3 regions of the Duganella paludis genome follow, and region 3 is predicted to be linked to each of the others. Evidence: predicted binding sites of a transcription regulator. Region 3 holds the regulator's gene; each other region holds the start of a gene.
The links. The regulator sigma-54, encoded in region 3, starts transcription at its own class of promoters, with help from an activator protein. The targets are predictions, from matches to a motif close to TGGCANGNAANCTGCTTT.
Positions count from the first base shown of each region.

Region 1 (4,297 bases), 1.2 Mb from region 3:
GAATGCCCACCAGCGCGGCCAGGCCGAAGCCCACGCCGACGCGCTGCAGGGACGCCAGCAGGTTCCAGCCGATGCCCTGGTCGTTCGGGCTGTTGCGGTAGAACGGATCGGCGAACAGCTTGATCGCTTCCTGCAGCGTGACCAGCGGCGTCGGGAAAGAGCTGTTGTTCACGGTGATCAGCTGCCACACCAGCACCAGCAAGGCGGCACCCACCAGCGGCGCGACGATTTTCATGGCGGTGGCGGAGACTTGCTGGCGCACGCGCGCAGTGCCGTTGGCGGCCAGCGGGCGGCGTGGACGGCGCGCTGAGGAAGCAGCAGCAGGAGCAGCAGATGTACCGGCAACCGTCACCGGTTCTGCACTATCAGGTTTAAGCATGGCGTTCATGGCATCCTCCTGTCATCAGGCTTTGATCTTGAACGAGGCGGCGAACGCTTTCGGGTTCTTGCCGTCCCAAACGGAACCGTCCATCAATTTCGAAGTACGCAGAGGGCTCTTAGGTACAGGCGTTTTGGTCATGGTGGCCGCATCCTTGTACAGGTCGATCTGGTTGACCGAGGTCGCCACGGCAAGGTAATCCGGATCGTCCTTCAGCAGGCCCCAGCGGCGGTGCTGGGTCATGAACCACATGCCGTCCGACAGGTAAGGGAAGTTGACCGCGCCATCGTTGTAGAACTTCATGTGGTTCGGATCGTCCCAGGTCTTGCCCAGGCCATTCTGGTAGCGGCCCATGATGCGCTGGTCGATCGCATCCTTGCTGGTGTTGACGTAGGACTTGTCGGCGATGGTTTCAGCCATCTTGTTCTTGTTGGCCAGCGAGGAGTCGATCCATTTGCCGGCGTCGAGAATCGCGGCCATCATGGCGCGGCATGTGTTCGGATATTTTTTCGCGAATTCCAGCGTGGAGCCCAGCACCTTCTCCGGGTGATCCTTCCAGATGTCCTGGGTGGTGGTGGCGGTGATGCCGACGCCGTCCATGATGGCGCGGTGGCCCCACGGCTCGCCCACGCAGAAGCCGTCCATATTCCCGACGCGCATATTGGCCACCATCTGCGGCGGCGGCACGGTGATGACCTTGGCGTCCTTCATCGGATTGATGCCGTTGGCGGCCAGCCAGTAGTACAGCCACATCGCGTGGGTGCCGGTCGGGAAGGTCTGTGCGAAGGTGTATTCGCGTTTGTCGGTGTTCATCAGCTTGGCCAGCGAGGCGCCGTCGACCGCGCCCTTGTCGGCCACTTTCTTGGACAGGGTGATCGCCTGGCCGTTGTTATTGAGGCTCATCAGCACGGCCATGTCCTTCTTCTGGCCGCCGATGCCCATCTGCACGCCGTACAGCAGGCCATACAGCACATGGGCCGCATCGAGATCGCCATTGGCCAGCTTGTCGCGCACGCCGGCCCAGGAGGCTTCCTTGCTCAGCACGAACTTGACGCCGTATTTCTTGTCGAAGCCCAGCACCGAGGCCATGACCACGGAGGCGCAGTCGGTCAGCGGAATGAAGCCGATCTTGATTTCTTCCTTCTCCGGCTTATCCGAACCCGCTGCCCACACGCCACCCGTCGACAAACCCAACATGCTTCCTCCCGCTACAAGACCTGCACCATGAATCAATTTTCTACGCGTCGCATTCACCTCTTCCGTCTTGGGTGGCAGCGCGCTCTTCGTATCAAGCTTCTTGTAATTCATGGCTATCCCTTCTTGTAGTCGTCAATAACTATCGGCCAAAAAAAACGCCTACCCTCACGAAAACATTCATGATTGGGTAGACGTCGTTGTCTGGTGGGCCCCACCGCCGTTGGCAGGGCACAGCCGCGCATCTTTGCGCTTGACTACAGCTATGCAATGTCCGTGCCAGCGAGTTTACAGAGGGAAAGGGTGGTGGCGGGATGGCATTTGCCCAAAAAAAATGCACCGCAATTGCGCGGTGCATCATTTTGGGTGGGCGTTTTCAGCCCAGCAGGTCTTCCACGTCCAGAATGCGCTGGGCCACTTCGGACAGCTTGAGGTTCTTGCTCATGGCCATGGAGCGCAGCTTCTGGTAGGCCTGTTCCTCGGTGAAGCGCTGGCGCTCCATCAGCAGGCCCTTGGCGCGCTCGATGACCTTGCGTTCGGCCAGCTTGCTCTTGGTGTCGCTCAGCTCCTCCAGCAGCTTCTGCTCGCGCTTGAATTGCGCCAGCGCCACCTGCAGCACCGGCTTGATGCGCTCGCCCTGCAGGCCGGCCACGATATAGGCCGACACGCCAGCCTCGACCGCCGCTTCCATGCTCTCCGGGTCCTGATCCTCGGTGAACATGACGATGGGACGGCGTTCGTCGCGAGTGGCGATGACGATATGTTCGAGCACGTCGCGCGCGTCCGACTCGGCATCGACGATGATCATATCTGGTTGCAGCTGGCCGATACGCTCGGGCAGGTACATATCAGGCGGCAGCGAGGCGATGATGTCGTAGCCCGCTTCCAGCAGCCCGATACGCAGTACCCGCTCACGCTCGGCCTGTGCATGCAGCGCTTCGTCATCCTCGTCATGGATGACGGTGTTGACGACAACGATACGCAGATTGGGCATGGCCGGCTTACGCATGGGAGTGGGTTATGACCTTGCTGCAAGCAAGAATCAAACCAGTATTTTGAATGTGCATGCGCAGATTCTACGGCACAAAGGCCGGATTCTGCCAGACATCATCTCAGCGTTGCATGCCCCAACGGCGTATGGTGAACGTTTCCAGTGGTCGGAATACCACGTTTTCCACCAGCAGGCCGATCAGGATCACAGCGGCCAGACCGGCGAATACCTTGTCGGTGTAGAGCTCATTGCGGTTCTGGAAGATGTACCAACCGAGACCGCCCTGCCCGGCCGTGGTGCCGAACACCAGTTCGGCCGCGATCAGCGTGCGCCAGGCAAAGGCCCAGCCGATCTTCAACCCGGAGAGGATGGACGGCAGCGCGGCCGGCACCAGAATGTGCAGCACGAAGCGCAGGCCGCCCAGGCCGTAGTTGCGGCCGGCCATGCGCAAAGTCTCGGGGACTGATTGGAAGCCGGCGTAGGCGCCCAGCGCCAGCGGCCACAGCACGGCGTGCACGATCACGAACAGCAGGCTGGCCTTGCCCAGGCCGAACCACAGCAGCGCCAGCGGCAGCAGGGCGATGGCGGGCAGCGGATTGAACATGGCGGTCAGCGTTTCCAGCAGGTCGCGGCCGATGCGGGTGGAGGCGGCCAGCGCGGTCAGGGCGAAGGCGGCGGCGATGCCGGCCAGGTAGCCTTGCAGCAGCACGCTGAGCGAGACGCGCACGCGGTCCAGCAGCTCGCCGCTGATGATGCCTTGCGCGAAGGCCTGCGCGGTTTGCAGGAAGGTCGGCAGCAGCAGGTCGTTGTCCTGCCAACGGGCCACGGCTTCCCACAGCACGGCCAGCAGGATGAGGATGATGGTTTTGCGCAGCCAGCTTTGCTGCCAGACACGCTGCGCCAGCGGCAAGGCGGGATCGGCAGCGCGCAGCGTGGGCGGCGCGACGGTATATTCGCGCTCCTGGCGGATCGGCGGATCGAGGACCAGGCTCATAGCACGTCGTCCTCGCGCAAGCGGGGCCCCATAGAACGCGTGGCCGCATGCCGTGCATGGGCTCCCGCGTGCGCGAGAGCGACGGCGGGGGCGTCAGAAAACAACAATCCATGGATGCGCTGCGTGGCCGCCTGAAACTCCGCACCGCCGGCGCTGGCCAGATCAAACTGATGGCTATTCAACTCCGCCCTCACTTGCCCCGGATGCGGCGACAGCAGCAGTATGCGATTCCCCACCACCAGCGCCTCCTCGATCGAATGCGTCACGAACAACAACGTAAAGCGCAGCTCTTCCCACAAGCGTCCCAGCTCCTCCTGCATCTTGCGCCGCGTGAGCGCATCGAGTGCGGCGAACGGCTCGTCCATCAACAGCACCTCCGGCTGCATGGCCAGCGCGCGGGCGATCGCCACGCGCTGCTTCATGCCACCCGACAGCGTGTGCGGATGCGCGTTCTCAAAGCCGTCCAAGCCAACCTTGGCGATCCAGTGCATGGCCCGCTCGGCCGCTTCATGCTTGCTCACGCGCTTGGTCATCAGCAGCGGGAACATCACATTCTCTTTCACCGTCTTCCACGGCGGCAGCTGGTCGAATTCCTGAAACACCACAATGCGATCCGGCCCCGGCCCGCGCACCGGCGCACCGTTGATCGAAATGCTGCCCGCCGCCGGCTTGATGAATCCCGCCGCTGCCTTCAGCAACGAAGACTTGCCACAGCCCGAAGGCCCCAGCAACACAAAGC
Region 1 is NZ_CM136922.1:2,367,022-2,371,318, forward strand. It holds gene ntrB (nitrate ABC transporter permease) at 1-388, opposite strand, end outside; gene ACXZ1M_RS10650 (CmpA/NrtA family ABC transporter substrate-binding protein) at 404-1,576, opposite strand; gene ACXZ1M_RS10655 (ANTAR domain-containing response regulator) at 1,950-2,567, opposite strand; gene ACXZ1M_RS10660 (ABC transporter permease) at 2,686-3,558, opposite strand; gene ACXZ1M_RS10665 (ABC transporter ATP-binding protein) at 3,555-4,297, opposite strand, start outside.
Region 1: ACXZ1M_RS10650 (CmpA/NrtA family ABC transporter substrate-binding protein) is a predicted target of sigma-54. The motif match lies at 1,838-1,855, and genes of this name have one in related genera.

Region 2 (4,297 bases), 2.3 Mb from region 3:
GCCATGTGGGTTTCCGCGGAGCGGATCACTTCGGCCTTGATGGTTTCCAGCATATTGGTCGCCAGCAGCGGCGCCCCGCCCGAGGTTTTCAGGCCTAGGCCGGACTGGTAGGCCACGAACTTCGCCATCAGCTCGGCGCTGCCCTTGGCGTTCGGCAGGCTGCCGACGGTCTGGCGCGTGTTGAGAATGTTGTAGACCCATTCATAGGCCAGGTCGGCATTGCCGAGGTCCGTGATCGGGCAATAGGCGTTGACCGCCAGCACATCATCACGCAAGGTGCTGCTGCCGTCGGCCGCCACCCCCGCCGCGCCCACCGCCGCCAGGTAGCTCAGATAGTCCTTGCTGTTGCCTGACGCGCCGAGGATGGACGACAGGCCGCCACCGCCGCTGGTGCCGTTGACCACGATGTGGTTGGCGTTGCCCGGCATGACGGCGTCGTTCAGGCGCAGATAGCGCACCGCCGCCTTGGCATCCACAATCGCGGTCGGCGCCTTGCCGCCGTAGCTGCCGTCCGCCGCCATGATGCCGCGGCCGCGCGTGCCGACGTCGATATAGATATAGCCGGCCTTGAGCGCCGCGCCGACGTTGCTGGCGGCGCTGGCAAAGCTGGCGCCGTCGGCCACGCTGGCCTTGACGTAGCTAGCCATCCAGCCGCTGTTGTTGACGGCGAAGTACAGCGCCGCATCCTGTCCAGCGGCCACGCTTTCCGGCACGTAGATGTTCATGCTCTGATAGCCGCACTGCGGATTGGCGATGGTGCTGACCGCGCCATTCATGCCGGTCACGCTGCTCGCCATCAGCACCGGCTTGCCGACGTAGCAGACTTCCTTGTACCAGCGCACCGGCGTCTTCACGCCGTCGATAGTGACGTTGATGGTGGTGTATTTGGTCTTGTCGAACGCCAATGCACTGTCGTATGCGCCGACCGGCGCGGTGACGATGGGAGTTGTGGTCGTGGTGTTGGTGGTGGCGTTGCTGTTGTCCGAGCCGCAGGCGGCCAGCGACAGCAACAGGCAAGTGCCTATCGCAGTGCGTTTCATATTGTCTCCAGTAGGGGGCTGTTGTTCTTGAGACGCCGGCCAGCGTTGATCAGGAGTATAGACGCGCACTTTCCGCGCATCATTGCCATTCGCTTCTTCCGCTGCGCATTTTACTTATCGGCAGTGTCAGCCATCTTTACATTGTTTTGCATCTGCATCGCAGCGCTGCGGATACGCCCTTGATTTCGCTGGGCTCCAACCCATGGGCACGGTAAATGCGTGGCTGATCCCGCTACACCAACCAGGGGAACTCAAATTTCGGCAACTTCGATCCGGGCGTGCTGACGCCGCAGCAAACGCTGGGGCTGGTTCCGTTCAACATTCCCAGCTTTTCGTTCCGGGACAACGTGGCCCTGTTCAGCATCGACATCGCGCCCGGCGCGCCGCCTGGCACGCAAACGCTGGACGTGGTGCTGCAGGACGCGGCCGGCAATTTCTCCGACACGGTCAGCATCGCCTTCCTGATCGACCAGGTGGTGGCGGTGCCGGAACCGGCCACGCTGGCCATCATGCTGGCCGGCCTGCCGCTGTTGCTGCGTCGCCGCCCGCTCACCAATCACGGAGGCCATCATGGCTAGCAAACCCCAGCTCATCACGGGCAGCGCCACGGTGCTGAACACCGGCGAGGAAATCATCGTCTCGCTCACCATCGCCAACACCGGCGCCGAAGCCGCGCTGAACGTCTACCTGACCGGCGCCACCCTGGGTGCGGCGCGCCGCATCAGCCCGCAGAATTTTCCCGTGTACATCGGCAACCTGCAACGCGAAGGCAGCGGCAGCATCGGCACGCGCTTCAGCAACACCGGCCTGGCGCCCGGCCAGCAATACCTGCTGACCTTGCGCGGCACCTACCAGGCCGGCGGCACGCTGGGCTTTGTGGTCAACCGCTACCTGCGGATACCCGAACCGGCGCCGTACGCCTCGCCGCGCCTGCGCTCTCATGTGAACGTGCTGCTGAACAACGCCACCTGGACCTACACCATCTTCAACGACGAGCCGCTGGGCAGCCCGCTGTACATCGCCGCCTTCCACCTCGACATCGTGGCGCCCGCCACCGTCACCGGCACGCCGCCCGGCTGGCAGTCCGAGTCCGACCTGATGACCTATGTCGGCTGGATTTCCGAGAACGCCCACGTCGGCCCGCAGCAATCGCTGGGCGGCTTCGAGATCCAGAGTCCGACCGGGCGCTTCGAGTCCACTGCCTACAGCCTGATTTCCTGGGACCACACCCTCAACGACGCCGGCCCGGTGGGGCTGGACACGGTGCTGTCGCCATCCAGGGCACGACCGCGCGCAACTGCCTGTGCAACAACCGCGTCTACGACTCCGACCTGGCCTGCTGTACGCCCAGCGGCGTGGTGCAGAAGCATCCGATCGCCAAGCTGGCGGACTGTCCGGCCCGCACCGCCAACCTGGCGCATACCTGCACGCCCAACGGTTGCGGCGCGGCCGGCTCGTGGGTGTCGCCGCCGCAAAGCTACTTCGGCGTCAGCTTCGTACCGGCCTGCGACACCCACGACTGCTGCTACGACAAGTGCAACCAGAACAAGGCCGCCTGCGATACCGCCTTCCTCACCAACCTCAACGCCATCTGCACGGCCGCCTTTCCCGGCACCGGCAACATCCAAAGCATCAAGCGTGGCGGCTGCCTGCCGCAGGCTAAGACCTATTACAACGCCGTCCCCTCCTACGGCCAGAGCGCCTATGACGACGCCCAGAAACTCTCGTGCGACTGCTGCACGCCCGAGAACTGCCGTACCTGCGCCGGCGGCGCTTGCGGCGCCTTCCCGGCCTGCGCCGGCGGCGGCAACTGCGTGTGCTTCACCACGCCCAACGGCTCGGGCGTCTGCGTCCACGGCAACACGCCGTGCGCCGGCCTGCCCACCTGCAGCTCCAACGACGATTGCCCGCCGGGATACGGCTGCGCCGGCTCCAACTGCTGCGGCGGCACGGCGCTGTGCGGACCGCTGTGCTCCGACCTGACGCCGTCGTCGATCATCTCGCCGTTTGCCGGCGCCAAACGTTACGACGGACCTACCTTGGGAGGAAAACGATAATGGACGCGCTCGCGATATTGTTCACGGTACTGCGCCTGCTGCTGGCCGGCGTGCTGCTGATGGCCGCCGCCGGCAAGCTGCTGCACCGGCAGGCCCACGTTCAAACGCTAGCGGCGTTTGGCGTGCCGGCCGCGCTGCGTCCGTCGCTGGCGTGGCTGATGCCGGCGAGCGAGCTGGCCATCGCCCTGATGCTGACGCTGGCGGTGCCCACCTGGTGGGGCGCCTTCGCCGGCGGCGCGCTCGGGAGTTGGCATAGGCAGTATCAGGGCCTGGTCCCCATCGCCGTGGTCTTGCGCGTCGATGCCGGTCAACTGCATCGGCCACGGGCCGCCGACGCCTGCATCACCCTGCTGCAGGAGGACCGGCAGGTATCCGGCAGTTACGACGCGCTGGTGACGCCGAGCGCGGTGCTGGTGTCGTCCGAGGGAACCATCGCATCGCATCTGGCGCTCGGTTCAAAAGAGATATACGATCTGCTGCTATCAACCGTGCCGCAGATCTATGAAAACCGCGAAATCGCCGCATGACTATCTGCTTCGGGCAAGCCGGCTGCTATTGGCGGCCGGCGCTTGCCTGCATCTGGTCACGGCGATTTTTCTCGGCGACGGCAACGCCGCCTTCCGCGCAGCGCTGTGCACCTGGTCGTTGACGCCCTACCTGCTGTTGGCGCTAGTGCTGCGGCGCGGCGGCGCTGGCATCTGCCTGCTGGTCGGCGCGGTGCTGATGCTGCTGGTCGATGCGGCTACCTTCTGGTCGGTATTCGTGGCGCCGCAAAGCTCAACCGCTGCGTTGGGCCTGCTGTTCGCGCCGCTGCTCAACCTGTTCTGCATCGCGCCTTTGTCGCTTGCCGCCGAGGCGTGGCTGGGCCGCAAGCGCGCTTGAAGCTTGATGCCCTGGCTGTCAGAAGCGCGCCTTGACGCGCACACCCACCGTGCGCGGACGAATCATGTAAAGATTGTCGCCCGGCTGAATCGCGATGGTGTTGGTGGTGACGTCGCTGATCTTCGCACCGTTGGTGAGGTTGGCGCCGAACAGGCCGATTTCATACTTGCCGTTCTTGTACACTGCCGTCGCATTCACCGTGTTCGACGAAGGAATACGCGAGTAGCTGCCCTGCGACGCGGCGAAGTTGGTGTACGCCTCGCCACGGTGCGCCAGGTTGGCCGACAACGCGACTTCTTCGCCAACGCCCAGCGGGAT
Region 2 is NZ_CM136922.1:1,279,291-1,283,587, forward strand. It holds gene ACXZ1M_RS05805 (subtype B tannase) at 1-1,040, opposite strand, end outside; gene ACXZ1M_RS05810 (PEP-CTERM sorting domain-containing protein) at 1,319-1,618, shown strand; gene ACXZ1M_RS05815 (hypothetical protein) at 1,590-1,982, opposite strand; gene ACXZ1M_RS05820 (hypothetical protein) at 2,399-3,097, shown strand; gene ACXZ1M_RS05825 (MauE/DoxX family redox-associated membrane protein) at 3,097-3,624, shown strand; gene ACXZ1M_RS05830 (hypothetical protein) at 3,599-3,979, shown strand; gene ACXZ1M_RS05835 (TonB-dependent receptor) at 3,998-4,297, opposite strand, start outside.
Region 2: ACXZ1M_RS05810 (PEP-CTERM sorting domain-containing protein) is a predicted target of sigma-54. The motif match lies at 1,245-1,262, and genes of this name have one in related genera.

Region 3 (4,297 bases):
GCAAGCCGGGCGCCGGCCGCAGCACCATGGTGATCCAGCCGTCGACCAAGCTGGTCTCGCCTGCGACGCCGGCCGTACCGACCACGCAGCCTGCGCCGGGGAAATAAGATGGAAGCAAACTGCGGTAGCACCCTGATCGTCAAAGGCCTGCAAAAGACCTACGGCAAGCGCCAGGTGGTGCATGACGTGTCCCTGCAGGTCGAGTGCGGCGAAGTGGTGGGCCTGCTCGGCCCCAACGGCGCCGGCAAGACCACCTCGTTCTACATGATCGTCGGCCTGGTGCCGTCGGACGCCGGCAGCATCGACATCAGCGGCACCGACATCTCCTCGCTGCCGATCCACCGCCGCGCTTCGCTCGGCCTGTCCTACCTGCCACAGGAAGCGTCGGTGTTCCGCAAGCTGACCGTGGAAGAGAATATCCGCGCCGTCCTCGAAATTCAGAAAGTGGACGGCAAGCCTTTATCCAAGGCTGCCATTGATGAACGGCTGAATACCCTGTTGGCCGATTTGCAAATCGAAAAGCTGCGCGAGAACCAGGCGCTGTCGCTCTCCGGGGGCGAACGCCGCCGGGTGGAGATTGCGCGCGCCCTGGCCACCAATCCGCGCTTCGTGCTGCTCGATGAACCATTCGCCGGGGTCGACCCGATTGCCGTGATTGAGATCCAGCGCATCGTGCGCTTCCTCAAGGAACGCGGCATCGGCGTCCTCATTACCGATCACAATGTGCGCGAGACGCTGGGCATCTGCGACCGCGCATATATCATCAACCAGGGAACGGTGCTGGCCTCCGGCCGTCCGGACGACATCATCGCCAACGAATCGGTGCGTCGTGTCTACCTGGGTGAACATTTCCGCATGTAACCCTCAATGAAACAGTCTTTGCAACTGCGCACGTCGCAGCACTTAGCGTTGACGCCCCAGTTGCAGCAGTCGATCCGGCTGCTGCAACTGTCGACGCTGGAGCTGCACCAGGAACTCGAACAGCTGCTGACCGATAACCCGCTGCTGGAACGTCTCGACGATCCGCTCGACCACTCGCTGCGGCTGCTGTCCGATGGCGCCATCAACCAGCAGGCGCCGGTCGGCGAAGCGCCGCCCGAAGGTCCGCCCAACGAAGCACCGGCCGCCGAGGCCGACGCCTACGACGGCCCGGCCGCCGACACCGAGAGCACCACCGCCGAAGCCGATATGGACTGGGGCGACGCCGGCCGCAGCAAGAACAGCGACGACGAGGAATCGCGTCCGCAACTCGAAGCCCATCACTGCACGCTGCGCGAGCACCTGATGGAGCAGATGCGCGTGACGGTGCTGGAAATGCGCGACCGCGCGCTGGTCGAACTGATCATCGATGCGCTCGACGAGAACGGCTACCTGGAGGAAGCGTTGGAAGAAATCCACGCGCGCCTGCCGGAAGAACTGGAAGTCGAGATCGAGGAACTGCAGACGGCCCTGAGCCTGCTGCAAAGCTTCGATCCGATGGGCGTGGGCGCGCGCAACGCGTCCGAATGCCTGGCGCTGCAAATCAAGCGCTTGCCGGGCGTGCCGATGGTGACGCGGCGCATGGCGCTGGCCATCGTCGAGAACCACCTGACCTGGTTCGCGCAGCGCGATTTCAACAAGCTGAAAAAGACCCTGCTGTGCGACGATGAAGACTTGCGTGAAGCGCAGGCCGTGATCCGCCAGTGCAATCCGCATCCGGGCGCGGCCTTCGCGTCCGACGTGTCGGACTATGTGGTGCCGGACGTGATCGTGAAGAAATCGCGCAACGGCTGGCAGGTCAGCCTGAACAACGACGTCATGCCGCGCCTGCGCGTGAACGCCATGTACGCCAACTTGCTCAAGCAGGGCAAGGGCGAGGGCGCCATGGGCGCGCAATTGCAAGAGGCCAAGTGGCTGATCAAGAATATGCGCCAGCGCTTCGATACGATCCTGCGGGTGGCGCAAGCGATAGTAGAAAGACAAAAGAACTTTTTCTCGCATGGCGCGGTTGCCATGCGGCCCCTTGTGCTTCGCGAAATTGCTGATACACTGGGTTTACACGAGAGTACTATTTCTCGGGTAACAACTCAGAAATATATGCTGACCCCGCATGGCATGTTTGAGTTGAAATATTTCTTTGGTAGCCATGTCGCCACCGAAGCGGGGGGTGAAGCAAGTTCGACGGCGATACGTGCATTGATCGTGCAACTGACAGGAGCAGAAGACCCGAAAAATCCTTTATCCGACAGTAAGATTGCGGACATGCTGGGAGAACAAGGCATGGTGATTGCGCGGCGAACTGTTGCCAAATATCGCGAAGCTCTCAAAATCCCACCAGTCAGCCTCCGTAAATCTTTGTAGTTACTTGGTTCCTGCGCGCCCGGTAGCAAAGGGCACCGCACTAACCGTTAGAAGCGACATTATCTTTAGGAGTGTGTATGAATCTCACCATCAGTGGACATCATCTCGAAGTGACCTCGGCTATTCGCGAGTACGTGCAGAATAAACTGGAACGTGTCACCCGCCACTTTGATCAAGTGATTGATATTGCTGTCATCCTGACCGTAGATAACCTTAAAGAGAAAGATAAACGCCAGAAGGCTGAAATCAACCTGCGCATGTCGGGTAAAACCGTCTACGTGGAAAGCCTGTCGCAAGACCTGTACGCCGCCATCGATACCCTGATCGACAAGCTGGATCGGCAGGTCATGAAGTACAAGAACAAAGTTCAATCGCACGGGCACGATGCCATCAAGCATATCCCGGATAGCTACGAACCCGCTGCCGCCGCCCTATAACAACGGCCCCGGCACACCAAACGAAGGGCGCAAGAGGGCGCCCTTTTTTGCAATCGTGAAGTTAAACGTTTAACTTGCATTGGGAGTTCCATGAAATCATTGTGTACCGCAGCGGCACTGGCACTGGCATTGACATCGAATCTGGCCCACGCCTGCGAGGCGCCGCCGCCGGCGCGCAGCGACATCGACGCCAACAGCTACTACTCGGACAAGAACCATTCGGTGGTCGATCCCGTGCTGCGGGCGCGCAACATCGCCAACACCAAACCGATCGAGGATTTCCTGTCGCAGGTGGCGCGTGACGCCAACGCCGGCACGCGCGACGATGCCGCCTGCGCGTTGACCTGGCTGGCCGATTGGGCCGGCCAGAAAGCCATGCTGGGCACGATGTCGAGCGAGCAGGCCTATTACGTGCGCAAGTGGACCTTGAGCGGCATGGCGCTCAACTATGCGCGCATCAAGCAGCACGCCACGCCGGCACAGCGCGCGCAGATCGAGGGCTGGTTCAAGCAGCTGGCCGACGCCACCATGGCGCACTCGGACGCCAAGACGGGTGTGCGCAACAATCACTATTACTGGGAAGGGCTGGCCGTGACGGCGGTGGGCGGCGTGACCGGCGACACGCGTTACCTGCACTGGGGCCGCAAGGTGATCGAGCATGCGCTGGGCCAGATGGAGGCGGACGGTTCGCTGCCGGCCGAGATGGCGCGCGGTGTCAAGGCGCTGCACTATCAGGTGTATGCGGCCACGCCGCTGGTGTTCATCGCCTCCATCCTGGACGTGCGCGATGCGCGGCTGGATCAGCTGGTGGCGTTCACGGCGGCGGCATCGGCCGATCCGTCCGGCATCGCCAAACGCACCGGCTTCGAGCAGGAGCCGGTGGGCAGCCGCGAGGTCACCACGATTTACAACCGTCACCAGGGCAAGGCGCCGCCGCCGGCCGGCAAGGCGTTGTGGCAACCGCGCATGGGCGGTTCGCTGGACGTGCCCAATCCGCTGGAGCATCTGAAGTAGAATTGGAGGCATGAGCGAATACATCCACACCAGCATTAGCAACGGCACCGGCCTGATCGTCCTGGACCGGCCCAAGGCCCTCAACTCCCTGTCGCTGGACATGGTGCGGGCGATTACGCAGGCGCTGCTGGCTTGGCGTGATGACGCGGCGGTGGCCGCCGTGGTCATCCGTAGCGGCAGCGAGAAGGCCTTCTGCGCCGGCGGCGATATCCGCTTCTTCTACGACGCAGGCCGCGCCTCGCCGCAGGCCGGCAGCGCGCTGGTGGAGGATTTCTTCACCGAGGAGTACGCGCTCAACCATCTGGTGCATTTCTATCCCAAGCCCTATATCGCGCTGATGGACGGCGTGGTGATGGGCGGCGGCATGGGCATCGCGCAGGCGGGGCCTGGTGCGCGCGTGCGCATCGTCACCGACAAGACCAAGATGGCTATGCCGGAAGTGAACATCGGCCTGTTCCCGGACGTGGGCGGCAGTTATTTCCTGCCGCGCGCACCGGGTGCGCTGG
Region 3 is NZ_CM136922.1:3,609,020-3,613,316, forward strand. It holds gene lptA (lipopolysaccharide transport periplasmic protein LptA) at 1-107, shown strand, start outside; gene lptB (LPS export ABC transporter ATP-binding protein) at 109-861, shown strand; gene ACXZ1M_RS16030 (RNA polymerase factor sigma-54) at 868-2,340, shown strand; gene hpf (ribosome hibernation-promoting factor, HPF/YfiA family) at 2,418-2,777, shown strand; gene ACXZ1M_RS16040 (alginate lyase family protein) at 2,868-3,791, shown strand; gene ACXZ1M_RS16045 (enoyl-CoA hydratase/isomerase family protein) at 3,802-4,297, shown strand, end outside.